Regions from separate parts of the Anaerostipes sp. PC18 genome, predicted to be linked through region 2. Evidence: riboswitches for the same ligand, from Rfam matches in the RefSeq annotation. Region 2 holds a riboswitch; the other holds the start of a gene.
What was found. A riboswitch is a leader RNA that binds a small molecule or an ion and turns the genes downstream of it on or off. The one in region 2 is predicted to bind ZMP and ZTP.

Region 1: linked by a shared signal. The riboswitch ahead of pflA (pyruvate formate-lyase-activating protein) and the one ahead of P8F77_RS13665 (IMP cyclohydrolase) in region 2 are both predicted to bind ZMP and ZTP.

Annotation. Positions count from the first base shown of each region.
Region 1 covers NZ_CP121164.1:3,159,638-3,176,063, forward strand. Annotated here, with positions in the region: gene spoIIR (stage II sporulation protein R) at 767-1,369, opposite strand; ZMP/ZTP riboswitch at 1,537-1,621, shown strand; gene pflA (pyruvate formate-lyase-activating protein) at 1,880-2,605, shown strand; gene pflB (formate C-acetyltransferase) at 2,599-4,830, shown strand; gene P8F77_RS17030 (hypothetical protein) at 4,926-5,102, opposite strand; gene P8F77_RS17035 (hypothetical protein) at 5,101-5,394, shown strand; gene P8F77_RS17040 (DeoR/GlpR family DNA-binding transcription regulator) at 5,521-6,291, opposite strand; gene P8F77_RS17045 (MurR/RpiR family transcriptional regulator) at 6,365-7,123, opposite strand; gene P8F77_RS17050 (MurR/RpiR family transcriptional regulator) at 7,101-7,886, opposite strand; gene P8F77_RS17055 (PTS glucose transporter subunit IIA) at 8,031-8,516, opposite strand; gene P8F77_RS17060 (6-phospho-alpha-glucosidase) at 8,536-9,870, opposite strand; gene P8F77_RS17065 (hypothetical protein) at 10,511-10,750, shown strand; gene P8F77_RS17070 (hypothetical protein) at 10,879-11,361, opposite strand; gene P8F77_RS17075 (alpha-glucoside-specific PTS transporter subunit IIBC) at 11,391-12,947, opposite strand; gene P8F77_RS17080 (ribonucleoside-diphosphate reductase subunit alpha) at 13,283-15,574, shown strand; gene P8F77_RS17085 (ribonucleotide-diphosphate reductase subunit beta) at 15,596-16,426, shown strand, end outside.
Region 2 covers NZ_CP121164.1:2,500,516-2,516,941, reverse strand. Annotated here, with positions in the region: gene P8F77_RS13685 (GH25 family lysozyme) at 1-475, shown strand, start outside; gene P8F77_RS13680 (type II secretion system protein) at 918-1,088, opposite strand; gene P8F77_RS13675 (glycoside hydrolase family 25 protein) at 1,239-2,570, shown strand; gene P8F77_RS13670 (methylglyoxal synthase) at 2,652-3,011, shown strand; ZMP/ZTP riboswitch at 3,069-3,148, shown strand; gene P8F77_RS13665 (IMP cyclohydrolase) at 3,265-3,978, shown strand; gene P8F77_RS13660 (phosphoribosylaminoimidazolecarboxamide formyltransferase) at 3,988-5,166, shown strand; gene P8F77_RS13655 (TipAS antibiotic-recognition domain-containing protein) at 5,303-5,599, opposite strand; gene P8F77_RS13650 (MerR family transcriptional regulator) at 5,603-5,854, opposite strand; gene P8F77_RS13645 (TIGR03915 family putative DNA repair protein) at 5,922-6,671, opposite strand; gene P8F77_RS13640 (putative DNA modification/repair radical SAM protein) at 6,719-8,191, opposite strand; gene P8F77_RS13635 (DMT family transporter) at 8,361-9,269, shown strand; gene P8F77_RS13630 (insulinase family protein) at 9,372-12,272, shown strand; gene era (GTPase Era) at 12,284-13,189, shown strand; gene recO (DNA repair protein RecO) at 13,191-13,931, shown strand; gene P8F77_RS13615 (glycine--tRNA ligase) at 14,022-15,413, shown strand; gene P8F77_RS13610 (sigma 54-interacting transcriptional regulator) at 15,741-16,055, shown strand; gene P8F77_RS13605 (hypothetical protein) at 16,052-16,273, shown strand; gene P8F77_RS13600 (hypothetical protein) at 16,373-16,426, shown strand, end outside.

The sequences.
Region 1 (16,426 bases), 660 kb from region 2:
AAGATCAGGATCATAGTGATGCCAAGTGAAATCAGCAGGACTGAACGGTAAAAATCCTTCATTTCTTTTAGTTTATCTTTTTTTATTTTTTTCTTCATTTGTAGATTCTCCTTACATCCGTATTTAATAATTAGACGTTTTGGGCAGCATAAAAGTTGTGCCTGTTTCATCATTTGTTTTTATGGTTCCCAGATAGTGCACTCTTTATGTTTTTTGCTTTCTCACAGAGAAAGGACAAAGTGGGCAAGCCCACACCTCATCTCCCCAGCCCCTCACTCTTTGAGGGGCTTGACAACTTTGCGTGCCAGATGCAATTTGCCGCAGGCAAATAATTTCCTTACGCATCTGTGCACAACCCGCGGAGCGTTTTTATTTCATAGGGAAGGTCATAGAACTTTCCTATGAAATGAAATAAAAGAGGAAAGTTTACAGAATACACCTGTAAAATTCCCTCTTTGTATTTTGATATGTAATCGTCTGCAGTTACCGGAGGAGCAGCAGGAAGGCCAAAAGCATCAGAATCCCTGCTGTTATGAGCAGCAGAGACCTATAAAAATAATTGATCTACCATACCGTATGCCTCTTTGAAATCTTTTTCATCCATACCATCTCCTTCACTTTCTGCCCCTCTCAGCCGTGTTGGAAATAAAATGTATTGTTATAAATTTTTAAAACCTTTGTAACTTTATTATACCTATTTTTACAACAAATATCAACGAAAAAAGTAGTTAACTTTTTATATGTTTATTTAGTAAATATTACCTCTCTACTCCAGCCATTTCAAAAACCAGGGCAGCTTCTCTTTCTTCCTTTCCAGCTTTTTCACTCCTTTTTTTCCTACCTGCTGCTCCAGTTTTTTTCTGGTATTTTCGTCTTTTGCCGCTTCACTCTCTTTGGTAATGCAAAGGTCCGGAAACATGACACACCACCAATTATGTCCACTGGCATTTCCGAGATCAATTCTCAGTGCATCGTAGGTTCCCTCGGGAAATACGTAGCTGCCATAGTCTTTTTCGGGAAACTTCTCTCTGGTCAGATAGACTTTGACCGGAAGATCCCTTCCCCTCTTTTGCAGCGTGGCCTTTGCCACTTTGGCAATATCCTTTTTCCGGCTGTCAAGGATTCTCTTTGCATCTTCTTTTGTTTTGGCCTGCTCCATACAGGGCTTCAGATATGCCACTACCTGATCCCTGACCAGGAGTTTCTCTGCCTGGTCTTTCCTGCTGTTACTATTTGCCCGTATATGGAACCGCACGACTCCCTGTTTTATTTTCTGATCCGCTTTGTCGTCTTCCTCTTTTGCCCAGACCACAGAGAAGATCACTGCGGCGGCAAGGAAAAACATCCAAATGTTTGATTTCTTCTTCATACTATGAACATGCCCGGATTTTCTGAATTTTAAACATGAAAACTTTTATCAGATACCCGGTAGACAGGCAGAAGCATCCAGGTTATGATGGAGCCGGCTAAAAATTTTACATTAAATATTTCGATTCCGGGGTTGACATTCCGGTGCCAGGTATAGTATTTTAAAGACATAAGTCATATGACTGACGGACAAGTGGAGTTTACCACAGGAAGTATGACAATGAATTTTTAGCCGACCGTCTGGGCACTCTGCCTGGACGTGCGGCTTTTTTTATTTCACAGGAAAGTTCTACGACCTTCCCCATGAAATAAAAACGCTCCGCGGGTTGTGCACAGATGCGTAAGGAAATTATTTGCTTTTGGCAAATCGCATCTGGCACGCAAAGTTGTCAAGCCCCTCAAAGAGTGGGGTGTTGGGAAGATGAGGTGTGGGCTTGCCTACTTTGTCCTTCCATAAACCGCTTATACTCGTATCCCAGGCAGCCAATCAACATTTTTACAGGAGGTTCCTATGATTGTTGGACACATCCATTCCATGGAATCCATGGGATTAGTGGACGGCCCGGGCATCCGCAGCGTAGTCTTTTTCCAGGGCTGTGCCCTTCGGTGTAAGTTCTGCCATAACCCCGACACCTGGGAGTTTCAGGGCGGTGAAGAGATAACTCCGGAGGCACTGGTGAAAAAGATTTCCCGCTTTAAGCCGTACTTTAAACAGAACGGCGGAGTGACCTTTTCGGGCGGAGAGCCGCTGATGCAGCCGGAGTTTTTGCTTAAGACCCTGAAACTCTGCAGACAGGAAGGTATCCATACGTGCATTGACACCGCAGGCTTCGGACAGGGAGATTATGATGAGATCCTCTCTTACACGAATCTGGTACTTTTAGACCTCAAAGAAATAACCGAACTGGCTTACGAGTCTATGACAGGAAGACCGATGGAGCGGTTCAACGAATTTCTAAAGGCATTGGAACAAAACAGCACGAAACTATGGATTCGCCATGTCGTAGTTCCGGGACTTACAGACAGCGAAGAGCACATGCAGGAATTAAAGGAATACATAGACCGCATACCAAACGTAGAAAAGGTAGAGCTTCTTCCCTATCATCTGCTCGGTGCCAACAAATATGAGGTAATGAATCTTTCTTACCCACTCAAAGGAGTTCCGGCAATGGACAAGGAACGTACCAAACAACTTCAAAAAACCTATTTTGATCAATACGGAGGAAAACAATGTTAAAAGAATGGAATGGCTTTAAAGATGGAAAATGGACAAAGGAAACCAACGTAAGGGACTTTATACAGAAAAATTATACGTTATATGAGGGCGATGACTCTTTCCTGGCAGGTGTTTCAGAAAAAACGGAAAAAGTGTGGAACAAATGCGAAGAACTGCTTTCCGAAGAAACAAAAAAAGGCGGAGTTTTAGATGTAGAAACTGACATCATCTCCGGCATCACAAACTTCGCTCCCGGATATATCGACAAAGAAAATGAAGTCATCGTCGGTCTTCAGACAGATGCTCCGTTAAAACGTATCGTAAACTTATACGGCGGAAAGAGAATGGCCCATTCTTCTCTGGAGCAGTACGGATACAAGCTGAATCCGGAAATTGACCGTCACTTCAATGAATACCGCAAGACACACAACGAAGGTGTCTTTGACGCTTATCCGCAGCGCACAAGACTTGCAAGGACTGCCGGTCTTTTGACAGGGCTTCCGGATGCATACGGACGAGGACGTGTAATCGGAGACTACCGCCGTGCCGCCCTCTATGGAATTGATTATCTCGTTGAAGAAAAGAAACGTGATCTGGATGCCTTAGACGGACCGATGAGCGAAGACCGCATCCGTGCAAGAGAGGAAGTATCCGAGCAGATCCGTGCTTTAGGAGCGATCAAAGAAATGGCTGCTTCCTACGGAGTGGATATCTCTAAACCCGCATCCAACGCCAAAGAGGCTGTTCAGGCCGTATATATGGCTTATCTTGCCGGTGTAAAAGAAAACAACGGTGCGGCTACATCCCTCGGACGTACTTCCACTTTCCTTGATATTTATATTCAGCGCGACCTGGAAAACGGCGTTCTGACGGAGAAAGACGCCCAGGAACTGATCGACCAGTTTATCATCAAGCTTCGTCTTGTAAGACATTTAAGGACACCGGAGTACGATGAATTATTCGGAGGAGACCCTACCTGGATCACAGAGTCCATCGGCGGCATCGGAATCAACAGCAAACCGCTTGTAACAAAGACTTCTTTCCGTTATCTCCATACTCTTTATAATTTGGGAACAGCTCCGGAGCCGAACCTGACTGTCCTCTGGTCTGAAAAGCTTCCGGCGAACTTCAAAAAGTTCTGCTCCAAAGTTTCCATTGACACAGACTCTATCCAGTATGAAAATGACGATGTCATGAGACCGATTTACGGAGATGATTATGCTATCGCCTGCTGTGTGTCTGCTATGAAAGTCGGAAAACAGACCCAGCTGTTCGGAGCGCGCTGCAACCTTGCCAAGTCCCTGCTGTATGCAATCAACGGCGGCATCGATGAGAAAAAGGGGATTGAAGTCATTCCGGGCATCGAGCCGATCACCGATGAAGTATTGGACTACGAAAAAGTTTGGGCAAACTACAAAAAGGTTCTTTCTTATGTGGCCGAATTATACGTTGACACAGTAAATATCATCCATTATATGCATGACAAATATGCCTACGAGGCGAGCCAGTTCGCACTGCACGATACCAATATGGAGCGTATCGCAGCATACGGCGTGGCAGGTCTTTCCATCGCGGCAGACTCCTTATCAGCGATCAAATATGCCGCTGTAAAACCGGTCCGCAATGAAAACGGTGTGGCTGTAGATTTTGAGACTGAAGGAGACTTCCCGAAATACGGCAATGACGATGACCGGGCAGACGACTTGGCCGTCAACACTGTCACTTTATTCTCTGAGGAATTAAAGAAACACCCGATCTATAGAAATGCCATCCATACATTATCTGCGCTTACCATCACATCCAATGTTATGTATGGAAAGAAAACGGGCTCCACACCAGACGGAAGAAAATTAGGAGAGCCTCTTGCTCCTGGTGCAAACCCAATGCACGGACGGGACAACAGCGGCGCTCTGGCTTCTCTAAATTCCGTAGCCAAGATCCCTTACCGCGACGTATGCCAGGATGGTGTTTCCAACACCTTCTCCATTGTACCGGAGGCCTTAGGAAAAGATCAGGGCCAGAGAGAAGAAAATCTTGCAAATATCCTGGACGGTTACTTTGTACAGGGCGCTCATCACCTGAATGTCAACGTATTCAACCGCGAGACATTGATTGACGCAATGGAACATCCGGACAAGTATCCGACACTGACGATCCGTGTTTCCGGATATGCGGTAAACTTTAATAAGCTTTCCAGAGAACAGCAGGAAGAGGTTGTGAGACGAACATTCCACGAAGGGATGTAGGACATTTTGCAGAGTATGGCGGCACCTGCCCGCTTTAAGATTTCATCGGTAGACAGATCCGAATCAAGAATCATCTGCGGCTGCATGAGCAGTTCTTATTTGGATACCCGTTTTCCCGAAAAATCCCATGCTATAAGGCTGCGGACAATGTTTTGTCCGCGGCCTTTTGTTGTTTTATAATACACCGTCTCTAAGATACGGCAGAAGGCAGATACAGTAATGTATTTTGTCTTCTGTCTTTTTATATGATAGGAAAGGATCACGATCATCATGAGCTTATTAGATATTAAAGATTTATCACATTCATTCGGCGAAAAACAGCTTTTTAAAGAAGCAGAATTCCAGCTTAACAAAGGGGAACATAACATAACGATCTCAGATTTTTTAAAATCTGCTTTCCAGTCTCTTTATATAAAAGAGGAGCAAATGAACCTGCTGTATTCAAAAGCAGCGGCCAAAGAAGCATTGAAAGACGCATTGAAAAAATTCACGGGCACCGTACTTCTTGTATCTCATGAAGAGAATTTTTACCGCGGCTGGGTGGACAGGGTGGTACAAATTTAAAAAAGCTTTTAAAATCAGCGAATCAATACAACAGGCAAAGTATCTGTCCATATTTTACAGATACTTTGCCTATGATCTTATTTATCCATACATTTCAAAAATCGAGCGGAGATCATACAGGAACTGTCATGCTATGATCTCTGTTCCATATTCTCTCAGCACTTCTCTTATCTCTTCCTGAGGCTCCTTCTCACAGATCACCCCATCTACCTGTGTGAAATCTGTGAAGACATAATTTGCCTGGAAATCAAACTTTTTTGTCTCCATCACCAGATATCTTCTGCGGCTTTTATCAATGGCCTTCCGCTTCATAGCTCCGTCCTCCGGAACATAGGTAGTGACTTCATTTCCTTTTATATCCGCCCCGACAACACCCATAAAGCAGAGATCAAATCTGAAGTTCTCCATCATAGAAAGGGTCAGCGAACCCAGGAACCCAATCTGAGAACGGTTGAACTCTCCTCCTAAAAGTATAAATCCAGTGTTTACATCTGCTGCGAACAGATTTGCGATATCCAGCATACAGCTTACGACCGTCACTTTCCGTTTAGAACGGATGATTTCCCGCGCAACCTCCAGGTTCGTTGTGGATGTGTCCAAAAAAACCACATCCCCGTCGCTGATCAGCTTTACCGCTTTTTTTGCAATCCTCTGTTTTTCTTTCAGGTTCGTTTCCTTCCTTGAAGAAACCGCATTGCTGTGCCCCGGGTGCATGCCTTCCGTCAGAACGGCGCCTCCATAGGCACGCTTTAAAAGGCCGCGGCCTTCCATACTGGCCAGATCTTTCCGGATACAGTCTTCTGTAACCTCAAACATCCGGCTCAGCTCTTTTACTTTTACTTTCTGATTTTCATGCAAAAGTTCAAGAATCTTTTGCTGTCTTTCTTCTACAAACATGATCTGTCACCACCTGATTTTTCTTTTTATTTTAACAGAAAAGAGAAAGACCGTCTATTGTACCTTTTAGAATTCACTCTTCACTTCTTCCATACTCCAATCCCTTTAAAAGTAAAAACTCATTGACCACAAAAAACTGAGCCGTCATATATACATCGGAATTACACCTTCCCTTCAGCACCGGATGAGCATAGAACTGAAGGCTGATATCACTGAGCCTCGACAGCTCATTATTCCCCACTTTTGTCACAGAGATGATTTTGACACCCTTTGCTTTCAGCCTGCCTGTCAGCTCATTGACAAAGGCATTTTCACCGGAAAGAGAAAACAGAAAAAATACATCTCCCTCTTTTACGATTTCCAGCACCATCTTTATTTCATCTCGTCCTTCAATCAAATTACATAAATAGTCCAGGAAAAGCAGGTTCTTCTTTAACTCTCTTGCAGCATTTTTCTGGACCGCTCCTGTTCCGTATACATATATGCTTCCGGCCTTGGAAAGCATCTCTGAGACATCAGAACAGTCCCTGTCCTTCATCATATCCAGAGTCTTTATGTAGTCCTGGTAGACCCGCTCGATCTCCCTCACATCGAAGGATTCCTCCTCCCGGCTGTCCCATTTCAAAAAAATCTTCAGTTCCCCGTAGCCTTCCATCCCCAGTTTATGAGTAAATCTTGAGACTGTTGTGTGGGACACATGGCACTGTTTTGCCAGCTCCTGGATCGACATGGTCTGACACTCCTTCTTATGCCGCAGAATATAGTTCCAGACACTCAAATCATTTTCATTCAGTTTATCATAATTTTCTTCAATCAGGGTTTCCAGCCTCATCCGCTATCTCCTCTTTTTTTGTCTTATATTCCATGTACTTTAAAAATAAAATCTCAATCAAAATGAAATATGATGTGAGAGAATCATACTCTATGTGACTGAACGGCTGGGAAAACACCGTCTCAGTAACGTAGAGAGCATAGTCCGCCATATGTGCCAGCGTATTTTCCCGAAGCTTCGTGATGGACAGCACAGAGACGCCCCGGATCTTTAGATTTTTAGTAAAGTTATTGATAAATTCATTCTCTCCTGAAACAGATATGATGATAAACAAGTCATCCTCCGTGACAATGCTGAGAAGCCTTTCCGCTTCCTCATATCCGCTCAGATCATAGATCAGCCTCCCGCTCATCATGAAGGTCCGCTTTAACTCTTTTTTAATGGAAGACTGGATCATGCCGATCCCATACACGTAGATATTCTTTGCCTGATCAAACTTCCTAAAGATATCTGTACAGTCCTTTTCTTTCATGCTGTCGATCACCCGGCGGTAAGACTCACAGACCATGTCCACATGCCCGATGTTTTCCTTTGCCTCCTGATTATCAAGCTTTAAAAAGACCTTTAGTTCACCATAACCTTTTAAGGACAGTTTCTGGGCAAACCGCAGAACGGTTGTCCTCGACACACTGCACTTAAAAGCCAGCTGGTCTATGGTAAGCTTTTCACACTCTTTCCTGTGTGAAAATATGTAATTCCATATGTATAAATCATTTTCATTGAGCTGTCCGTAATGCTTGTTCACCAGTTCATCTAATTTCATAAAGACATCTACCTCATAAATGCTTCCGCCGCCTTCTGGTTCCTGAATCTTACCCTAATTTTACTCTATTTCCCACATTTTGTCCATTGATGCAAGAAGGCAGATATCCTCATGATACCTGCCTTGCAATAATGGAGAAATTTCCTACTCGTATTCCACCAGAGGACTTGTTCCCGCCTCCACTGTCTGTCGTGTATAAAATTTAGTCAGTTTATGTCCGTTTGGTTCTATGAAAACCAGCATGGAGACGTCCGGAATTTTTTCTTCCCTGAGCATCTGACGGTCCACCTTTACAAGGGGATCACCGACTTTTACCTTCTGTCCTGGCTCCACATAAGTTTCAAAGCCCTTTCCATCAAGTTTTACCGTGTCCAGTCCGATATGAATGAGCACCTGAACACCGTCACCGTTCTCAAGACCGATGGCATGCTTTGTATCCGTCACCGTAGTCACTGTACCGGTGCAGGGAGCCGAAAACACATCCTCCTCCGGCCAGACAGCAATCCCGTCACCCAGAACCCTTCCTGCAAACATTTCATCATCTACCTCAGAAAGATCAATACTCTTTCCTGTTACCATGGAATAAAATATCTTCTCTTTTTTACTTTTTCCCTTTAAAAATCCGAACATCCCATACCTCCCATTTGACTTATTTCAGTTCCGGCCAGAAGTCTTTGTTTGCTTCGATCAGGTCATCCAAAATCAGTTTTGCAATCCTTGCACTCGGAACTGTCTTTGAAAGAGTCAGCGCCTGCCACAGTTTCTGATAGCTTCCCTCGATCCACGCTTCCACTGTCAGTTTTTCTACACTTACCTGCTGTTCCATCAATCCTTTCTGGAACTGAGGAATTGCTCCCTGGCAGATCTTTTCATATCCGTTGCAGCCTACGATACAGGGAATCTCAACCATGGCTGTGCGGTCAAAGTTTTCCACTGCCCCTTCATTCGGAACGATCAGGAGGAATCTTTCCTGTGTATTCTCAGCGATGGCACAGGCGAGGTCAACGATATAAGTTGCATGTGCATCCGCCTCAAACGCACATCCTTTGCTTGTGCCGTTTTCTACAATCCGCCTGCACTCTCCGAACACAAATTTCTCCCGTCCGTCCATGACTTCATTGGCCCTTGTGTACTCCGGATCAGAGGTTTCTACCACATAATCAGGGAACAGATAATATTTTAAGTAGGTATTCGGGATCGTCTCCGGATCTACTGCGTAGACATCTCTTGCCTTTTGGAAGGTATGTACCCAGCTTTCATCCACATGCTGGTTTGTATCGGACAATGCGTCCGCAAAACCGTTTGCTTTCATATGCTCTTTAATCTGCGGCATCAGATCATTTCCGTTATTGTCATAAATCTTATGCCACCATCCGAAGTGGTTCAGCCCATAATATCCGACCTGCATCTCTTTTCTGGAAGACAGCCCGCACATATCTGCCATTTTCTCTTCCAGGTCGATCGGCATGTCGCAGATGTTCAGGATCTTGGAATCAGGACGCAGCCTCCTGGTAGCCTCCGCAACGATGGCTGCCGGATTTGAGTAGTTCAGCATCCAGGCATTCGGAGAATACTGTTCCATATAATCTAAAATCTCGATAACGCCGCCTATGGAACGCATTCCGTAAGCAATTCCTCCCGGTCCGCAGGTTTCCTGTCCGAGCACCCCGTATTTTAACGGAATTTTTTCATCCAGCTCTCTCATGGCATATTTCCCTACCCGGATATGTGCCAGTACGAAATCAATGTCTGTAAATGCAGTCTCCGGGTCCGTCGTATATCCAAATTCAATTTCCGGTGCATGCTCTTTCAGGTAAATCCGGCATGCCTGTGCCACTACTTCCTGTCTCTCGGCGTCATTGTCGTAAAACATGATTTTTCTGATTGGAAAACGGTCCATGTGCTCTAAGAGCATCAGAGCGATACCCGGTGTAAATGTGCTGCCTCCTCCTGCCACTGTAACTGCATATTTCTTCTTTGTCATAATCAACATCCTCCTAGCATTTGCTTTGTTGTTTTCTTCACTGACCAAATAGTACACCCCAAAAGCATCCGGTGACAATAGATTTGCCGGGTTTAGGGAGCGGTCATTGGTTCCGTGACACAGAACAAAAGCTGTGAATTTTCACATTTCCCGGATTTTGGCCCGAATTTTCCATATACCTGTTCCTATGTAGAGTTTGACCGCTGTATCGGCGGTCAGATCCCCTGGCACTGCATAAGGAGGCCGGATTATTTTATATCCAAAAAGAAACTCTGGAATATTACACTCCGGGCGGAAAAATGAGCTTTCCTGCCGGTTCCGGCGGTCTGGTCAATTCCAATGTCCTGTACGCCACAAAATCTCTGGACTCAAAAAAAATAAAATCCATAATGCAGTACGTTCAGGAGCATTATTCTGAAAAACTGACGGTCTCTCAGATCGCACACGCATTCGGGAAACCATGGGATGTTCACCAAAAGAATACCGACGCAAATGGCAGGATAGTGATATAAAGCAGCAGTAATCTTATATTTTTATCTGTATTTTTTCGTTATAATGATATTACAGATAAGCAGAACAGAAACAGGGCCCCGATTCTTTCTCTCCTAAAAACTGTAATCTATGAAAGGAGGGCAGATCAATGATAAAACTTTATATTTTTAACCTGGATGAATTTCTGTGCCTTGCAGACCATTGCAGCGGGCCGGTGATTCTTTGGACTGACGGCGGTAAGCCTCTGGATATATGGAACAGCCGCATGATCCAGAAAGGTTTATATCAGGAATACAGAAAAAACGGCGGCCCTCTGTGCCTCCGTCTGACGATTCCGGATGTAAAAGACTATTTTCGCCTGGTGAACTTCTCTATCGGAGATATGTAAACAGATATTTCATTCAATGAGTTTTTTACCACTATTTCCGTCGCGCTTTAAAATGCGCTCCTACAATAGTGGTAAAAAACTATTGTTAGATGGATACTTATCCGGTAGAAATTACGTCCATTTTCTGCTTAATGCAGCGCAATTCTTATGGTTGCAAACAGGCAGACAGAGCACAGCGCGATCACGACAAGGCTCCCTGAAATAACACTCAGAAACTGATTCCTCCAAACTTTTTTAAAGCTCTCCCTGACGGTCAGTCCGCTCTCCCGGGTTGTCTTATACAGTATAAACCCAAGGAGCAGGATATACCAGATGTTCTGAAGCATGATTTCTGCCGCAATGAGCAGGGTGAGATTGACAACTGCATAGGCAGCATCCATGTGTAATTTCTTCTGCATAAACGTCATGAGGTATGCGATAAACGGATTGATCATAGACACCAGAAACATCACCGCAAGCTTAGGGTCCTCCCCGATCGCGGCTGAGACTGAGCCTCCCACTCTGGCCGCTCCCATGGAAAGGTACGCAAGGCACACGAACGGTGTCAGGCAAAGGAGGACCCTGGCGATATTGTAATACCTGTCTAATCTGCTGCTTTTTACATTCATCATCTTTATCCCTGCTTTCTTAATTCAACCTACTACAGTAAACTCTCAAAATCGTCCCGGACGCCCGCTACTTTCAGGCCGATAATAACCTGGAATGACTTTCCATTCACTGAGCAGCCATGGGCTCCTATGGATTTAAAATAAGGGTCGTCCTTACAAAGCTTTTCATCTTTTACATTGACCCTGAGCCTGGTTGCACAGTTTGTCACATCTTCTATGTTATCCTTTCCTCCCAGGCCTTCAAGGATCAGCTGCGCAAACTCTATTTTCTGGTCCTGCTTAGAACCTTTCTTCTCCCTGAACTCTTTCTTGGAACCAAATTTAATCTCATCATCATCTTCCCGACCCGGTGTCTTGAAATCAAATTTCTGAATCAGAAATTTAAATACCACAAAATAAATTCCGGTAAATACAAGGCCGATGACCAGCAGGAGCAGATACTGTTTCCAGTGATTTCCCATCAGAGGAATCCAGTTTAAAGAAGCCATTTCGATCGCTCCGCCGGAGTGGATTCCTACGATTCCTGCCAGATACATGGTAGTGGATAAGGTGGCCGCCAGCAGTGCGTGGACTACAAAGAGTACAGGCGCCACGAACAGGAAGGTAAACTCGATCGGCTCTGTCACGCCGCAGAAAATCGCGGTCAGTGTGATCGGAATTAGCAGACCCAGGATCTTCTTTTTCTTCTCTTTCTTCGCAGTTGAGTAAAAAGCCAGTGCGATCCCCGGACATCCGAAGATTTTTGAGAACCCAGTGGATGTGAATCCGGCCATAGGAACCAACGATTTTAAAGATGCACCGGACGCTGCGATCTCAGGCAGCTTGGTTGCCCAGTAGGCATAAAGTCCTCCGGGTACCACCACATTGTCGTAATAAAACGGTGAATATAAGATATGGTGCAGGCCAAAAGGAATCAGGGCTCTCTCTAAAAAGACGAAGACCCATATTCCGAGAGCTCCCGCTCCTTTGACAAATCCCTGGAATGCAAACATACCAATCTGGATTTTGGGCCATAATAATGCTGCGAGGACTGCCACCGGAATCATCACGAAAAATCCGACCATGAATACGAAGGTGGAGCCGCTGAACGTACCCAGCCATTCCGGAAGTTCCGTGTCAAAGAAACGGTTATGTAAGTAAATGACGATTCCCGCGATAGCGAGTGCGCCCATCATACCCATATCCAGGGTTTTTATATTTGCGATCATTGTGAGACCGCTTGTGCCGCCGACTTCCTGTGCGAAGTCAACCCCGAAGACTCCTCCCCACTGGGAAAGGATCGTGCTCAGGAAATAGTGAAATGTGAGATATAAAACCAAAGCTTCCATACAGCACCGGGCATTCTGTTTTTTCGCCATGCCAATTGGAAGTCCGACAACAAACAGGAGAGGGAGCTGGTTAAATACGGTCCAGCCGCCCTGTAATATCACATTCCAGCATTTGTACCACATGCTGGACGGAGCAGCAAGACTGCCCATAATAGTCTCTGTGGTAAACAGGGTTCCGATCCCTATGACAATTCCCGCGAAGGCGAACAAGAGAACCGGAGTAAACATCGCCCCGCCGAATTTTTGAATTTTCTGCATCATAATTTTTCATCCTTTCTTCGTCAACTGGACTCAAAGCCCGGCGCCTGGGTATTGAGCACAACACATCAGACGGAATCTTCTGATCTTTACTGTGTTGTTATTTTCAACAAATCCATCCTAACAGACCTTGAAAATGTAATCAATATATACAAAGGCTTTAGGGAGAGGGGCTATCAAACAATGAAGCTGCACAATTCCTGTGAAATTTCCCAGGAGGAATATATTCCCGTGTCTCTTTGCATCAGTTTTATTCTTGATATGCGTTGTCAAGATCAATATATTGTGTTAATATAATTTTTAGCATCCTACATATAGTTGAAAGGTGAACAATTCATATGAAAAACATAACAAGAGCACAGGGCTCCGAAAACGCTGTCATTGTAAGACAGACGATACTGGAAGCATTCCGGACAGAGGAATTTCCGATTGGAAACCTTCTTAAATCCATACAAAATGAGTTTCTGCAGAAAGAATATGACTTAAATATCCTGAACGAGAAGTTTCAGAGTTTTCTGAAGGAAAATATGGAGGATCATGAGAAACTCCTTCTGCTTGTAAAGGCGGCCGCCGAGCTCACTTCCCAGGAGGCTCCCAAATGGGAGAATATTGCCGCAAGGCTCAAGATCCTGGAGTTCGAATCTGTGGTTAAAAACAATTTAGAAGAATACCATATCCGGAATTTCTGTGATAAAATTATATTTTTGAGTCAGCAGAATTTATATGGAGATTATATCCTGAAACATTACTCTAAAGATGAGATCCGTTTGTTTTCATCCTGGATCCGGCCGGAGCGAAACAGCCTGTTTCACTATTCCGGCCTGGAACTTCTGCTCAGCCGGTATGTGATCCGGGACCGGCAGGGGAATCCTCTGGAGACTCCCCAGGAAATGTTCATGGGCATCGCCATGCATCTGGCGATGAAGGAAACAGAAGACAGAAATCAGTGGGTCAAACGTTTTTATGATATGTTAAGCCTCCTTCAAGTCACCATGGCCACTCCGACTCTTTCCAATGCCAGAAAACCTTACCATCAGCTCTCTTCCTGTTTCATTGACACGGTTCCGGACAGCCTGGACGGAATATACCGAAGCATTGACAGCTTTTCCAAAGTAAGCAAATTTGGAGGAGGCATGGGCCTTTACTTCGGAAAAGTGAGGGCCAGCGGAAGCTCGATCCGGGGATTTGAGGGAGCCGCGGGAGGCGTGATCCGCTGGATACGGCTTGCAAATGATACGGCTGTGGCCGTAGACCAGCTTGGAATGCGGCAGGGTGCCGTGGCCGTTTACCTGGACGTCTGGCACAAAGACCTTCCCGAATTTCTGAGTCTCCGGACAAACAACGGAGATGAACGAATGAAAGCCCACGACGTGTTCCCTGCAGTCTGCTATCCCGACTATTTCTGGGAACAGGCAAGAGATAATATTGAAGGCAGCTGGTACCTGATGTGCCCCCACGACATACTCACAGTCAAAGGTTATGCACTGGAAGACTGCTATGGAACGGAGTGGACAGAAAAATATCTGGACTGTGTCCGGGATGACAGAATCAGTAAGCGTGTGATCCCCATCAAAGATATCGTGAGGATGATTATCAAAAGTGCAGCAGAGACCGGAACGCCATTTACATTCAACCGGGATCATGTCAACCGTGCAAATCCCAACCCACACAAGGGTATCATCTACTGCAGCAACCTCTGTACCGAGATCGCCCAGAATATGAGCGCCTCCGTACAGACAGAACAGAGAATTGAAATTATCGGTGGTGAGGAAGTCGTTGTGAACGTCACAAAACCAGGAGACTTTGTAGTCTGCAATCTGGCAAGCCTCTCCCTCGGGAATCTCTGTGTCACCGATTACGAGCAGCTGTCCTATGTCACAGAAAGTGCAGTGAGGGCCCTGGACAATGTAATCGACCTGAACTTTTTTCCTGTGCCTTATGCCGAGATCAACAGCAGAAGATACCGCCCCGTAGGCCTCGGAGTCAGCGGTTATCACCACATGCTGGCAAAGCATAAAATACAATGGGAGAGCGAAGAACATTTAAAATTCGCAGAAAGAGTATTTTCCGATATCCATTATGCCGCACTGGAAGCCAGTTCAAAAATTTCCCAAGAAAAAGGATATTATCCGTATTTCCCGGGCAGTGACTGGCAGACCGGGGAATATTTCAGAAAGCGTGGTCTCACAAAAGGACGCTGGAAAGTACTTGAGGACCGGATCAAAAAACACGGGCTGCGCAACGGCTATCTGCTTGCCGCAGCACCTACAAGCAGCACCAGCATTATTGCCGGAACCACGGCAGGCCTGGATCCTGTCATGAACCGGTACTTTCTGGAAGAGAAAAAATATGGGCTGATCCCAAGAGTTGCCCCTGAACTGTCCATGGAGACGTTCTGGTATTATAAAAATGCCCACTATATTGACCAGACCTGGTCTGTGAGAGCATGCGGTGTCCGTCAGAGACACATCGACCAGGCACAGAGCATGAATCTGTATATCACCAATGAATACACGTTCCGAAAAGTCCTGGACCTCTATATCCTGGCATGGGAACAGGGAGTCAAAACAATTTATTACATGCGGTCCAAAAGCCTTGAAGTTGAAGATTGCGAAGTTTGTTCTTCTTAACTACAGAAAGAGAGAGAATCAATGACAGAACTTACAAAAAAACCTCTGTTTAATCCTTACGGTGACACGGATGTCCGAAAGCGCAGGATGATCAACGGAAATACAACAAACCTGAATGATTTTAATAATATGAAATACCCCTGGGTCAGCATCTGGTACCGCCAGGCTATGAATAATTTCTGGATACCTGAAGAGATCAATCTGGGGACAGACATCAAAGATTATAAGCAGCTTGCGGGGCCTGAGCGCCGGGCATATGATAAGATCCTTTCTTTTCTTATCTTCCTGGACAGCATCCAGACGGCAAACCTTCCGAATATCAGTGAATATATCACGGCCAATGAGGTCAATCTGTGCCTGTCGATCCAGGCATTCCAGGAGGCAGTCCACAGCCAGAGTTACAGCTATATGCTGGATACGATCTGCGAGCCTCAGGAAAGAAATGATATCCTGTATCAGTGGAAAGACGATCCTCATCTGCTGGAGAGAAATCAATTCATCGGTGACCTCTATAATGATTTTCAGACCAATAAAAATGCAGAAACTTTCGTAAAAACACTTGTTGCCAACTACATCTTAGAAGGCATTTACTTCTACAGCGGATTTATGTTTTTTTATAATCTCGGAAGAAATCACCGTATGCCGGGTTCTGTACAGGAAATCCGGTATATCAACAGGGACGAAAATACTCATTTGTGGCTGTTTAAAAATATTCTGCTGGAATTAAAAAAAGAAGAGCCCTCCCTGTTCAATGCTGACTGTATCAATGACTATCGCCGGATGATCAAAAAGGGTTGTGAACAGGAGATACGCTGGGGACACTATGTAATCGGCGATGAGATCCAGGGGCTT
Region 2 (16,426 bases):
TTCTTCCTATACATTGAAGAAATCAATCGCGCCATCCAATGCTTCCAATAAAACTGTGACATGGACCAGTTCCAATAAAAAAGTGGCAGCTGTCTCTTCCGCGGGAAAAATTACTGCAAAGGGCGTGGGGAAAGCAACGATCACAGCGAAGACATCCAACGGGAAAAAAGCAGTCTGCAAAGTTACTGTCCGGCCCAAGACAAACAAGATTATAAAGCTAAAAAAATCCGGAAAGAAAAGTATTAAGATTACCTGGTCTAAGGTCAGCGGGACTACAAAATATCAGATTTATATGTCAAAAAAGAAATCTTCCGGTTACAAGAGGATTAAAACCACATCGGCTAAAACATTCAGTTTTACTAAAAAAGGGCTGAAGAGAGGCAGACGTTACTATTTTAAAATACGTTCATATAAAACAGTTGGAAAAACGAAGTATTACAGCAGTTACAGTCCAATAAAATCAGTAAAAAGATAGGAATATGAAGCAATAAAAAAGATCCTGAGCAGGCAATGTCATTAAGTTAAGATGATGTATTAAGATTCCTATATCAGAAATGGTATAGGAGTCTTTTTGTTTTGTAAAAAATGGTTGACATAATGATTCGAATGTGTGGCCGCTTTCACTGCTTATTCTATAAAGATGTAGCGAAAGCGGCCCTTGTAATTAAGAAATATCTTGATTGCAAGGAGGAATATATTATGTCAGATTATAATGAAGATATCCGTAGATTATAACTACAAATATCTTCATTTTTTTAATCATTATAAAATTAACTTAATGACATTGCCCTATGGGATCTTTTTTTAAGCATTTATTCGAAAGTGACGGTATTATCGAGTCTTTGATAGGTGTAGTTTTTTGGTTTATACTGATAGATAATTATAAGGCTGTCTGGACTTATATATAAATACTGTATCTATGGTGGTGCCTTGTTCATGGCTCCATCCGGGACCCTTAGAATATTAGCTCTGTCTATGTACCCGGTCAGAGTCGGCACTAACAACGCGATCAGGATCGCCAGAATAACCAGCATGACGATTAATTCAACTAAAGTAAAGCCTCTTTTGTTTCCTTTTAAACGATTCATATAAACCCCATCCTTTGTCGTTTGTTTTTCTTAATTTATCACAGGAGAATGAAAATATATAGTCAACTGAGACAACTTGTGATATGATAATCCTACAAATGTAGGATTATTGAAAGGGGCAAATGATGAAGAAAAGTTTTTGCGGTGTTTATGGCTGTCAGTTTGATGTCGGCCACACTGCAGGTATTCGTAAATGGTAATCAGTCAGAAACTAAGCAGAAGAAGGAACAAGGAGAAGAGAACAGCTGGCGTTATAAAAACGGTATACCGATATATTCCGGACAGTCTTTCAGCAGATCTTCAAAAACATATTCAAATGCCTGGAATAAAGTCAACGGCATGTTTGTCAATGATCTGGGAAATCCGATTCCGGGAGCAGTGAAGAAGGGGATAGATGTCAGTCAATATCAGGGGACGATTGACTGGGAGAGGGTGAAAGCATCAGGTATTGATTTTGCTATTATCCGGTGTGGCTACGGAATGAATCAAACAGACCAAGACGATAATCAATGGCTGCGGAATGTATCAGAATGTGAGCGTCTGGGTATCCCCTATGGAGTTTACCTTTATTCCTATGCAAATACAGTAGAAAAGGCCAGAAGTGAGGCAGATCATGTAATTCGTCTGATTGAGGATAGAAAATTATCATATCCTGTTTATTACGATTTGGAGGAGGATTCTTTATCAAAGCTTTCAAATTCCAAATTGGCACAGATTACAGAGACTTTCACCGGAAGATTGAAGGCGAGCGGTTATAGCAATGTAGGGATATATGCAAATAAAAGTTGGTTTGAAAAGAAATTGACAGACAAGATATTTCAAAAGTATCCCAGATGGATTGCACAATATAATAGTTTATGTACTTATTCCGGAAGCTATGTTATGTGGCAGTGTACGAATAAAGGTACGGTAAATGGCATTAACGGAAATGTGGATATAAACTTCCTGATCAGCAGTATTCCGGCAAAGAGTATTAAACTGAGCAAAAAGTCTCTGTCGCTGAAGAAAGGTTCGTCCTGTATACTGAAAAGTTACATAGAACCTGAGAACTCATATCCGGCAGTTAAGTGGTCCAGTTCCAGTTCGTCTGTGGCATCCGTCAGTTCGTCAGGCAAAGTGACGGTCAAAAGGGTAGGGACAGCGGTTATCTCCGGAAGAACAGGAAACGGAAAAAAGGCTTCCTGCAAAATTACGGTGATCCCAAAGACGAATAAAATAAAGAAACTGAAAAAGAGCGGATCAAAGGGGATTAAAATAATATGGTCAAAAATTTCCGGTGTGTCCAAATATCAGATTTATATGTCCGGGAAAAAGTCCTCCGGATTTAAAAGAATTGCAACCGTATCTGCAAAAAAAGTATCTTATACAAAAGGCAAGCTAAAAAAGAAGAAAAGATATTATTTTAAAATCAGATCGTATCAGACCATAAAGAAAAAGAAAATTTACAGTAAATTTTCCAAAGTAAAATCTCTCAAACGGTGATCTAAAGATATTCCTCTTGTAAAAATGGCTGCTTTAGTGTAGATTAGCCTTACAGTCATTAAACATCAGGAGGATAAAGATATGATAATTGCATTGATCGCACATGACAAGAAAAAAGACGAGATGGTGGAATTTGCAAAGAAGTATAAAGAGACATTAGCAAAATATGACTTGGTCGCAACCGGCACAACCGGAAAACGGGTAGAGGAAGCCACAGGACTTCCGGTGAAGAAATATCTTTCAGGACCGTACGGCGGAGACCAGCAGCTGGGAGGCAGGATTGCAGAGGGAAAGATCGGACTGGTCGTTTTTTTCCGGGACCCACTGACCGCACAGCCTCATGAGCCTGACGTGTCTGCACTGCTTCGTGTCTGTGATGTGCACAAGGTACCGGCAGTCACCAATACTGCGGCTGCAGAACTGATGATTCAGATGTTTTAGCTGTCAGGACTGAGTATTTTGACTTGAAAAATGACAGATCATAGTGTATATTTATTTTGAAAGCTGTGCGACTGGCGGATAGTGGAGAAACCACGGGGAGCACGGCAGCAGAAATGCCGGCCGCCTGGGCAACTTTTATTCAGTATGCCCAGGCGGCCTCTTTTATTACATTGAAAAGGTCTGCGAACCTTTCGTATGGAATAAAAACCTCTCCGCAAAGCTGCACACAGATACAAAAGGAGGATGCAAGGCAATGAAGATGTTGTCATTAGAAAACGAGTTAAAAGGGAATTCATATCCTGGAAGAGGAATTGTGATCGGAAAATCACCAAACGGGGCCTATGCAGTGACTGCATATTTTATCATGGGAAGAAGCGGGAACAGCAGAAACCGTGTGTTTATCGAGGATGGAAAAGGCATCCGGACACAGGCTTTTGATCCATCAAAACTGAGTGACCCGAGCCTTATCATCTATGCTCCGGTTAAGGTACTTGGAAATAAGACGATAGTGACCAACGGAGACCAGACGGATACAATCTACGAACTCATGGATAAACAGCAGACATTTGAACAGGCATTGAGGACGAGAGAGTTTGAGCCGGATGCACCGAATTATACTCCGCGTATTTCAGGCATTATGCATGTGGAAAACGGAACCTACAACTATGCAATGTCTATTTTAAAGAGTAATAACGGCAATCCGGATGCATGCAACCGCTATACATTTGCCTATGAGAATCCGGTAAGCGGAGAGGGACATTTTATCCACACCTATATGCAGGACGGAGATCCGCTTCCAAGTTTTGAGGGAGAGCCTAAATTAATCGTTTTAGACGATGATATTGATGCGTTTACAAACCGTGTATGGGAAAGTCTGAATGAGGACAACAAAGTATCTCTGTTTGTGCGTTATATCGATATCAAAACAGGAGAATATGAAACAAGGATCGTGAACAAGAATCAATAGGAGGAGACCATGAAGGAATTAGAGTTAAAATACGGATGCAATCCAAACCAGAAGCCGTCAAGAATTTACATGGAAGACGGTGAACTGCCGATCAAAGTGTTAAGCGGTAAACCGGGATATATTAATTTCCTTGATGCATTAAACGGCTGGCAGCTGGTGAAGGAACTGAAAAAGGCGACCGGTCTTCCGGCGGCAGCTTCCTTTAAACACGTTTCTCCCGCTGGCGCGGCGGTAGGTCTTCCGATGACCGATGTGGAAAAGAAGATTTACTGGGTAGATGACATGGATATGGAATTTACTCCTCTTGCCAATGCGTATGCCAGGGCGAGAGGTGCCGACCGCATGTCTTCTTTTGGAGATTTCATTTCACTTTCCGATGTGTGTGATGCGGCAACGGCCAAGATTATAAAAAGAGAGGTGTCTGACGGAGTGATTGCTCCGGGATACGACGCAGACGCACTTGAAATTTTAAAAGAAAAGAAAAAGGGAAACTACAATGTGATCGAGATCGATCCGGATTATGTGCCGGCTCCGGTAGAGCGCAAAGAAGTGTTTGGTGTTACCTTTGAACAGGGCAGAAATGAACTGAACATTGATAAGGATTTCTTTAACGATATCGTGACGGAGAATAAGGAACTGCCTGATTCTGCCAAAATCGATCTGGCGATTGCAATGATTACATTAAAGTATACCCAGTCTAATTCAGTATGCTACGCAAAGGACGGACAGGCGATCGGCATCGGTGCGGGACAGCAGTCCAGAATTCACTGTACCCGTCTGGCAGGACAGAAAGCCGACAACTGGTATCTGCGCCAGGCTCCGAAAGTCATGGGACTTGAGTTCGTGGACGGCATCCGCCGTGCGGACCGTGACAATGCCATTGACCTGTATATCGGGGACGACTATATGGATGTTCTGGCCGACGGAGCATGGGAAACTATTTTTAAAGTAAAACCGGAAGTGTTCACAAGAGAAGAAAAGCGTGAATGGCTGGATCAGATGACGGGTGTGGCACTTGGATCAGATGCATTTTTCCCGTTTGGCGATAATATCGAACGGGCACACAAAAGCGGCGTTTCTTATGTGGCTGAGCCGGGTGGCTCTATCAGAGACGACCATGTCATTGCAACATGCAATAAATATAATATGGTGATGTGTTTTACGAAAATCCGTTTATTCCATCACTAAAGTATAGCAGGAAGGAGAGGAACCACAATGGTTTTTCTCCTTTCTTAAGCTTATGAATGCGTCTGGCAGTAGATGAGGATTGCTTTGGAAACAAATTTGGCGGTTCCTTCTCCGCCGGCACGGTCTATAGACTTTTTCATTCTGTCATCACAGGTTCGGAGGTCGGATCTTTGTTTATGAGACGGCCGAATTCCGCAAAGTTTGCCATAAACTTTGTATTCATGACCTTCCGGTCCTCCTCTGTATAATCCTGTGTCTTTTGTTCATCTTCGTAGAAAGCATCGGTACCGCCCCAGCTTTTTCTGGCCTCGGATTTATAGCTTTCCAGCGTTTCTTCGTTCAATGTCTGATAATTCAATGATTTCACTCCTAACATTTGAATTACAAGAGCGAAGTCGATCAGATGTTCCAGCCGGTCCTTTTTGATCCTCAAAAGCTATATCTGCTGATCTAATGCTTTTTGTCGGTCAAAATCCGAACGGTCCAGGATCTCTCTGATGTCTTTTAAAGAGAATTCAAGTTCCCGGAACAGTAAAATATTCTGAAGGCGTTCCAGTGCCCGGGTGACGTACAGCCCGTAGCCAGCCTCTGTGACACGGTCGGGACATAAAAGTCCGATCTCGTCATAATAGTCGAAAGTGCGTACACTGACACCGGTTAATCTGCTTACTTCTCTTACTGTTTTCATCCTGGTCTCCTCCTGGTAAATATAGAATAGCCTATCACGCCGCGTGAGAGTCAAGAAATAAAATAGATTACAGGAACTCTGTCATGTGTTTGCGGTACCAGAGTGGCATCATGGTTCTCTGACAGCGGGGATTTTTTCTGGCTTCTACGCCGATAGTCTCGAAAAATACTTTCCAGAGGTCTGTGTAAATATCCGAAATTTCAGAGGTCTTCAGTCGGTTTAACTCATCCTCTGAGAGGGTGGTCATATAGTAGTCCTGATCACAGGGATGGACGACGGCAGTCCATCGGTTATCGTCGATAATCATCCAGTTTTCGGAGGGCATGCGGTCCGTAAACTGGGGAGCCAGGATGGTCAGGACATCACACTTGGGTTCAATATGGGAGATAAGAACATGGTCTATTTCGGAAAAACGCAGAAATTCCCGGAACAGATGGGCTTCATTTAGGACTTTCCGGTCCAGTTCAAACAGATTCATTACAGCAGGCTCCTGCAGCATATTTACAACGGAAGGCCCATAGTGAAAACCATAGATCAGGAACCGGTAGATTATATCCAGTTTTTCTTCCTGAAAAGACATGGCAGCGCGGTATACCATCTGGTAAGCGCGAAAAGAAATCTTTTTTTGTATGGAACGGATGACACTGGCGGTCTGATTGGGATCGTGATCTACATGACGGTAATCACAGAACAGTTCGAGATTCCCTATGGGTTCGGTTTTGAGGCGGATATTTTTGTGGCCTAAGCGGGATGCCCAGGCAGTGTATATACAGGACATCATATCTTCAAAAGTATCTTTGCAGGTAAAAATTATCATATATTTTTCTCCATTAAAATCAGCCGGCTCTGAAGAGGCCTCTGGACTTATATCTGGCCGCTCAGAGACTTACAGGTGTCCTCGGCTGAGGGGCTCGATGAAAAATTCTGATCGTCAAACAGGGACAGCTGTTCATATGTCTGGGGATGGTCGATCTCCCAGGACTTTTTGTAATCCTCTCCGATCAGCTGGCGGGTGATGAAGTTCTCCTCGATTGGGATATGAAACATCATCTTTCCGTTACAGGTGATAAAGTATTTTGCCCGTTTCAGGACGACACCGATCTTTTTTAGATTTTCAAATGTCAGGGAGCGCTGTCTGCGGCTCTTGACAATACGGTAGGCGGATTTGGTCCCGATGCCGGGAACCCTTAAAAGTTCCGCGTAGCCTGCACGGTTGATCTCCACAGGGAAAAGCTCCAGATGCCGCAGTGCCCAGTCGCACTTGGGGTCCAGCATGATATTGAAGTTGGGCCTGTCAGTACTCAGCAGTTCCTCTGCGTGAAAGCCGTAAAACCTTAACAGCCAGTCGGCCTGATACAGCCGGTGTTCCCTGAGAAGCGGAGGCGCCGTATCCAGGGAGGGAAGGCGGGAATCTTCATTGAGCGGGACATAGGCTGAGAAGAAGACACGTTTCAGATCAAACTTCTGGTACAGCTGCTGGGTAACGGAAAGGAGCTGAAGGTCATTCTCTGCGGTGGCTCCGACAATCATCTGAGTGCTCTGCCCGGCGGGGACAAACGGTGCGGGCTTGTCCCCACCGGGCGGCAGGAAAGAGTTCGATGCCAGCTGTCTGTGCTCCTCGATGCGGCCGGACCGGACATCGTCGAAGATCGTGTGCTTTAAATTGCGGTTGCCGCCAAAGCGTTCCATCATAGGGTCCTTGCCGATGGACAGACGATGGTCTGCGATGCCGGAGCGGATCTGCTCCATGGGCTTTAAGATCGTTTTCTGTGTCTTGTGAGGAGCCAGATCTTTTAATCCTTCCGGCGTGGGCAGTTCCAGATTAATGCTGACGCGGTCCGCGAGATACCCGAGGGTTTCCAGCAGTTCTTCCGGCGCACCGGGGATGGCTTTCACATGGATGTAGCCGTTGAAATGATACTGGTTTCTTAACATAGACAGTGTCCGGCACATGAGCTCCATCGTATAGGAAGGGCTCTTTACCACACCGGAGCTTAAAAACAGCCCTTCGATGTAGTTGCGGCGGTAAAACTCTATGACTAAGCGGCAGACTTCCTCAGGGGTAAACGTGGTGCGCACCCGGTCGTTGGATGAGCGGTTTAAGCAGTACTTGCAGTCGTAGATACATTCATTACTCTGAAGTATCTTTAAAAGGGAGACACAGCGGCCGTCGGATGCAAAGCTGTGGCAGATGCCTGCGGCCACTCCGTTGCCCAGTTTTCCCTTTTCACCTCTGCGGTCGGCTCCGCTGGACGTGCAGGCTACGTCGTACTTGGCTGCATCTGCAAGAATTGTTAACTTCTCCTGCAATGACAGGGAAGGGCTGAAAGTTTCCATAATTCACCTCACGATATCGAATGTTTGTTCTTTTATTCTAGCACAGCGTCATACGAAAAGCAAGGAGGAAAAGAACAAAAGTTCGAATGAAAAGCAGTTGCGGCAATACGCTGATAAATGGTATCATTATACTTAACGGAAAAACAGTACAGAAGGATGAGGGGGTTGTATGAATCATAAAAATAAAACGATTCTCGGCAAGGCAGCGTTGTTCGGTTCTGCACTGATATGGGGCAGTTCCTTTTTTATTATGAAAAATACCATTGCCAATGTTCCGGAAAATTTTCTGCTGGGGATAAGATTTTTAGCGGGGGCATTGCTTTTGTGTATCTTTTTTCATAAGAAACTCGGAAAGATAGATAAAAGTTACTTTAAGACAGGATTTGTGCTGGGAGGATTCTGGTTTTGGGCTTACTGGTTCCAGACAGAAGGACTGTATCACACGACGCCCGGAAAGAATGCATTTTTAACAGCTATTTACTGTGTGGCAGTACCTTTCGTCACATGGATATGGCAGAAGAAAAAGCCTACAAAACAAAATTTCCTGGCCGCACTGATCTGTATCACAGGGATCGGGCTGATTTCGCTGAACGGAAATCTGACCATTGGCATCGGTGACGGACTGACTCTGGCGGGAGGCCTTTTATTCTCCCTCCATATCACATATCTTGGTATGAAAAGCGGCCAGAAAGATCCGGTACTGCTCACAATCGTACAGTTTTTGTTTGCAGGACTCTGGGGAGCCGGACTGTCCATATTGACCGAAGAAATCGGCACCATTCATTGGACGGCCGGACAGGCAGGCAGCCTGGCTTATCTGGTCATCATGTGTACTGCTGTGGCAGTAACCTTTCAGAGTGTGGGGCAGAGCCGGGTGAGTTCGTCCTCCGCATCCCTGATCCTGAGTCTGGAGTCCGTGTTCGGTGTGCTCTTCAGTGTGATTTTTTATGGAGAAAAGGCGACGGTTAAGATCCTGATCGGTTTTGTGCTGGTGATGACGGCGATTTTGATCTCTGAGACGGATTTGGGCAGAAAGCCCGGGCGCAGTCTCTATTGGAGAAGACAGGTTGATGAATAAAAGAATTATCAAATGTGGTATAATTTATCATGAACAGAGAAAAATTTTCCGTCTGTGCGCACGGCGGATCAAATATAAAATAAGGAGCAAATTTCGGAGGCTATGATGAAGAATTATGAATTGGTAAAAGAAGAACAGATCAAAGAGCTGAATGGGACCGGATATGTGTACCGTCACAAAAAGACAGGGGCCAGGGTTGTGGTGATATCCAACGAAGATGACAACAAGGTATTCCAGATTGGATTTAAGACACCGCCAAAAGATGATACCGGAGTTCCTCATATCATGGAACACTCTGTACTCTGCGGCTCCAGGGAGTTTCCATTAAAAGACCCGTTTGTGGAACTGGTCAAGGGGTCCCTTAACACATTTTTGAATGCAATGACATACTCTGACAAAACGGTATATCCGGTGGCAAGCTGCAATGACAAAGACTTTTTTAACCTGATGCATGTGTATTTAGATGCAGTATTTTACCCGAATATCTATACGAAACCGGAAATCTTAAAACAGGAGGGATGGCATCACTCTCTCGAATCAGAAGATGCGCCCGTGATCTACAACGGCGTCGTTTACAACGAAATGAAGGGTGTGTTCTCATCCCCGGACCAGCAGCTGGCGCGTCTGATCCAGAAGTCTCTGCTCTCCGACACTCCGTACGGGTTTGAATCCGGAGGCGACCCGGAAGCGATCCCTGAACTCAGCTATGAGCAGTTTTTGGATTTCCACAGGACTTATTACCATCCGTCCAACAGCTATATTTATCTGTACGGGGATATGGATGCGGAAAAGTACCTGACATTCATAGACGAACATTATCTGTCTGATTTTGAAAAGAAGCAGGTGGACACATCATGGAAGCCCCAGGAAGCTTTTAAAGAAGTAAAGAGAGTAGAGGCAGTATATCCAGTCAGCGAACAGGATGAGATACAGAACAAAACGTTTCTCTCCTATAACGCAGTCATAGGAACAAGTCTTGACAAAGAACTGTATATCGCATTCCAGATTCTTGACAGGGCACTGTTCTCCATGCAGGGCGCGCCGGTGAAAAAGGCTCTGATGGAAGCCGGGATCGGCAAGGACATCAGCAGTTCTTACGACAATGGCATCGAACAGCCTGTATTTTCTGTGGTGGCCCAGGAGGCAGACGAGGCAAAAGAGGCAGACTTTGTGCGCATCATTGAGGACACCCTGCGTAAGATTTCTAAAGAGGGGATTCAGAGACGAAGCCTGGAATCCGCGCTGAATTATTATGAGTTCCAGTATAAAGAGGCTAATTTCGGCAGATTTCCAAAGGGACTGATGTATGGACTTCAGATGTATGACAGCTGGCTCTATGACGATCATGAGCCGTTTATGCATATCAAGACCAACGATGTGTTTGAGTTTTTGAGAAAACAGCTGGACGGAAGTTATTTTACGGATTTGATTGAAACTTATCTTCTGTCCAATACACATAAATCCATTGTGGTGCTGAAGCCGGAGAGGGGCCTTCAGAGCCGGAAGGACCAGAAGACGGCGCAGAAGCTGAAGGAATTCAAAGAAAGTCTTTCAGAAGAAGAGATCAGGCAGCTTATTCAGGCTACAAAAGAGCTGAAAGAATATCAGGAGGCGGTGACTCCGAAAGAGGACCTTGAAAAGATTCCGCTTTTGGATATTAAAGATATTAAAAGAGAGATCCGGCCTCTCTGCAATGAAGAAGTATCGGTGGACGGAGTAAAGGTCATATGGCATCCATATTTTACAAACGGCATCTGCTATCTGAAGATCGTATTCGATATGTCGAAGGTCCCGGCAAGGCTTGTGCCTTATGTGTCTCTCATGTCAGAAGTATTCCGTAGCGTAGATACGCAAAAACACAGCTATTTTGAACTCGGAAATGAGATCGGCATAGAGACCGGAGGCATGGTGACGACGATGGACGTTCTGCCGGCTGGTGCCGAAGGAGTGAAAAGTTATTTTGTCATCAGGACAAAGTGTTTTTATGAAAATGCAGAAAAGGCATTTGAACTTATGGAAGAGATCCTGTTTGAGAGCAAACTGGACGACAGGAAACGTCTGAAAGAGATCATCGGGCAGATCTACACCAATATGAAGACGGATCTTACCCAGGCCGGACATAAAACGGCATCCAACCGTGCCATGTCCTATTTCTCTCCTTATGCAAGGTATAAAGAGCAGATCCAGGGCGTTTCCATGTTTGAGTTTGTAAAAGACTGGTATGAATCCTTTGAACAGGAGAGCAGCAGGATCACAGACAGTATGAAAGAGGCATGCAGGTATATTTTCCGAAAGGAAAATATGATGGTGAGCTACACCGGAAAAGAAAAAGAACCGTCCTTTATGGAGGATGCGGTGCGTAAATTCACAGCACGCATGTTTACCGGCGAATTGGCCAAAGAGGAGACAAAGATCCTGCCGGAGAAAAAGGAAGAAGGATTTGCTACGGCCGGCGGTGTCCAGTATGTCGCATGCGCAGGAAATTTTGCAGAACAGGGTTATGAATATACGGGAGCTTTAAATGTTCTCCAGGTAATCTTTTCCTATGAATATCTCTGGCTTAATATCCGTGTAAAGGGCGGAGCCTACGGATGCATGTGCAGTTTCATGCCTCAGGGAGACAGTATGTTTGTATCCTATCGGGACCCGAATCTCTTAGAGACTTACCAAGTCTACGAAAATGCGGCTGATTTTGTGGAGCATTTCGATATCGATGACCGTGACATGGTAAAATATATCATCGGAACGATCAGCAACATGGATACTCCGCTGGAGCCGGATGATCTGGGAGAGAGAAGCTTCCAGGCTTATCTTCTAGGAAGGACAGAAGAAGAACTTCAGAAGTACAGAGACCAGGTGCTGTCCTGCAGTCAGGAGACGATCCGTTCGCTGGCACCGTATGTGCGCTGTGTAGTGGATGCGGGAAATAACTGCACCATAGGAAATGAAGATAAACTGAGAGAAGCTAAGGATAAATTTAAAGAAATCAAACACGTATTTTAGGAAGGAATTTTATGAACACAGGAATGAAATCGGGATTTGTGACACTGATCGGCAGGCCAAATGTGGGGAAATCTACTCTGATGAACCAACTGATCGGACAAAAGATCGCGATTACCTCGAAAAAGCCCCAGACAACCAGGAACAGAATCCAGACAGTATTCACCGACGACAGGGGGCAGATTGTATTTTTGGATACTCCGGGGATCAACAGGGCAAAGAACAAGCTCGGCGACTATATGCTGAAAGTCGCCGAGAGGACTCTTAACGAAGTGGATCTTATTTTATGGCTGGTGGAGCCGACCACCTTTATCGGAGGCGGAGAGCGCTATATCATTGAACAGCTGGGCAAAGTAAAGACCCCGGTTATCCTGGTGATCAACAAGACAGACACGGTGAAAGACGAGGAGATTTTGAAAGCGATCACCACATACAAAGACGTATGTGAGTTTGCAGAGATCATACCGGTTTCCGCACTGAAGGGACAGAACACGGACGATGTCATAGACAGTATTTTTAAATACCTTCCGGAGGGGCCGATGTTTTTTGACGAAGATACGGTCACGGACCAGCCGGAGCGGCAGATCTGTGCGGAGCTGATCAGAGAAAAGGCACTGCGTCTTCTGGACCAGGAAATTCCCCATGGGATTGCGGTAGTCATTGATTCCATGAAAGAGAGAAGGCACGGACATATCATTGATATCGATGCGACGATCGTGTGCGAGAGAGATTCCCATAAAGGAATCATCATCGGAAAACAGGGCAGTATGTTAAAGAAGATAGGTAGCCAGGCACGGATAGAGATGGAAAACCTTTTGGATATCAAAGTGAATCTTCAGCTCTGGGTGAAAGTCAAAAAGGACTGGCGTGACAGTGACATGCTTCTCAAAAACTACGGGTACAACAAGAAAGAAGTATAAAATGGGTCAGGAGATCAAAGTAACCGGTCTGGTATTGAACGCCGGAAATATCGGAGAATTTGATAAGAGAGTCACGCTTCTCACAAAAGAGCGGGGAAGGATCACGGCGTTTGCAAGAGGGGCGAAAAAAGCCACCAGTCCATATGCCGCGGCCTGTCAGCCGTTGACATTCGGAGAGTTTTCCCTGTATGAAGGAAGAAGCTCCTTTAATCTCATGTGGGCAGATGTAGGCCATTATTTTGAGGGCGTCAAGGAAGATCTTCTTTTGGTTTCCTACGGCAGTTATTTTTGTGAATTTGCATCTTATCTTACAAGGGAAAACAATGATGAAAAAGAGATCCTGAAACTCCTTTACCTGAGTCTCAGGGCGCTTGAAAAAAAGACCATAGATCCGAAGCTCATACGCAGGGTGTACGAGATAAAACTCATGGCTCTCTACGGACAGGGAATGGAAGTCTTTTGCTGTACACAGTGCGGCAGCATAGAGGAGCTCAGTTACTTTGACAGCGGTGCGGGAGGGATTCTCTGCTCAAACTGCAGGAAATCCGGAGGAAGAGCGGTACATATATCCGGATCTGCGGTATATACGCTTCAGTTTATTTTAAGCAGTCCCCCGGAGAAGCTGTATACGTTCAGAGTTTCGAAGGAAGTTCTGAAGGAACTTGAGTCTGTCAGCGAGTCATTTTTAAAACAGTATGTCAGCCATCATTTCAAGTCGCTGGATTTTTTGGAACTGCTTTGACTTTTTTAGCATATCTCTTGAAAAAAGAGGGGTTACACGCTACAATAGAACAGATTATAGGAAATGAAGAAACGGTGAGGTAGAAACAATATGGAATTAACAATGGAGAAAATCGTAAATTTAGCAAAGGCCAGAGGTTTTGTGTACAGCGGATCTGAGATTTACGGCGGATTGGCAAATACATGGGATTACGGAAATCTTGGCGTGGAGCTTAAAAACAATGTGAAGAAAGCATGGTGGAAGAAATTTATTCAGGAAAGCCCGTACAATGTAGGTGTGGACTGCGCCATCCTGATGAATCCCCAGACCTGGGTTGCTTCCGGACATCTCGGCGGGTTTTCTGACCCTCTGATGGACTGTAAAGAGTGCCACGAACGTTTCCGCGCAGATAAGATTATCGAAGATTATATGGATGAACACGGCATGGAGATTGAGGGCGGCTCTGTGGATGGATGGACCAAAGAAGAGATGGTGGATTTTATCAATGATCACGACATCGTATGCCCGTCCTGCGGCAAGAAGAATTTTACGGATATCCGTGAATTCAACCTGATGTTTAAGACGTTCCAGGGTGTGACCGAGGATGCGAAAAATACAGTTTACCTGCGTCCCGAGACGGCTCAGGGTATTTTCGTAAACTTCAAAAATGTGCAGAGGACATCCAGAAAGAAGATCCCGTTCGGCATCGGACAGGTAGGGAAATCTTTCAGAAATGAGATTACTCCCGGAAACTTTACATTCCGTACAAGAGAGTTTGAACAAATGGAGCTGGAATTTTTCTGCGAGCCGGATACAGATCTTGAATGGTTTGCTTACTGGAAAGAATTCTGCATTAACTGGTTAAAGACACTTGGCATCACCGATGATCAGATGAGAGTCCGTGACCATGGAAAAGAAGAACTGTCTTTCTACTCCAAGGCAACTTCAGATATCGAATTTTTATTCCCATTCGGATGGGGAGAGCTGTGGGGCATAGCGGACCGTACAGACTATGACCTGACACAGCATCAGAATACTTCAGGGGAAGATTTGACCTACTTTGACGATGAAAAGAAAGAGCGCTACATTCCATATGTAATCGAGCCGTCTCTTGGAGCCGACCGTGTGACTCTTGCGTTCTTATGCGCCGCTTATGACGAAGAAGAACTGGAAGGCGGAGATAAACGTACCGTCCTTCATTTCCACCCGGCTATTGCACCGGTGAAGATCGGAGTGCTTCCGTTATCCAAGAAATTGAGCGGAGGGGCAGGCAAGGTTTATGAGATGCTTGCAAAATACTACAACTGTGAGTATGATGAGCGCGGAAATATCGGAAAGAGATACAGAAGACAGGATGAGATCGGTACACCGTTCTGTGTGACATATGATTTCGACTCTGAAGAAGACGGCGCTGTGACCGTCAGAGACCGTGACACTATGGAACAGGAACGGGTGAAGATCGAAGATCTGAAAGAATATTTTGAAAAGAAGTTTGACTATTAAAATCTAACGTTTGAACCGGCCGGGCAGTTATCCGGCCGGTTTTTTATTTCTTAGGAAAGTCCTTGAATTACAAAGCTTTTTAATATGCCAGTCGTTCACTGCTTTCTTCCAGATAAATGATCCCGCAATAGGAAAATCCGTTTTTTCTGAGCAGACTCTTTATGATCCTGTTATCATGGTGAGTATCGATCCTTATTCCCTTATAGATATGTTCATAAGAATAGTCTCGTCCTGTTTCATAAAGAGTCTGACATCAGAATAGAGTGCCATAAATTCGGCTTTGTGTATTTTTTGGTGCAGACAAATCAGGGAGGATGAATTTATAATTTGAGATGCAGTCAGGCTAAAGTGTTCCCGGAGTTGCGCAAGGCCGCGGGTCACGGCGCCTTTGCCGGGGCCGCCACAAACCGGAATCTGGAAGAGATGGTGAAGCAGAAAAGTTTCCGGGAAGATTTATATTATCGTCTTATAGTGTTTCCAATCCATATACCGCCCCTCAGAGAGCGCAGGAAAGATATTGAATCCCTGGCACTGCTGTTTCTTGGGAAACTGAACAAAAAGTATGGTTTCAAGAAATCCTTTTCTTTCGAGACACTGGAACTCTTGAAAGAGTACCGCCGGCCCGGAAACATCAGAAATTGAAAAACCTGGTGGAGAGAGCGGTGATCATCAGCAGTGAGGACCTGATCGGGCCGGAAAGCATACCGGTGGATCTGAGAGAAAAAAGAAGGGTAAAAAGGGACAGAAATCCGCATATTGATCTTAAGACTTATGGCAGCGTCAGAGAAGCCGCAGCGAGCCTTGGAATGACAGCGCCTATCTTTGTAATAAAACGAAAGCAATATATAGAGAAATTGTGATCTTTTTATTATCCTAAGAAATTTGTAATATTTTCTGCATAGTTTTATCATACTTTTCTGGTATACTAAATCATATCAGGCAACAGGAAGGGAGAAACTATGAGGAAATTGGTATTTAATAAAAAGTTTTTGGCTGCAGTGGGGATCGTCCTT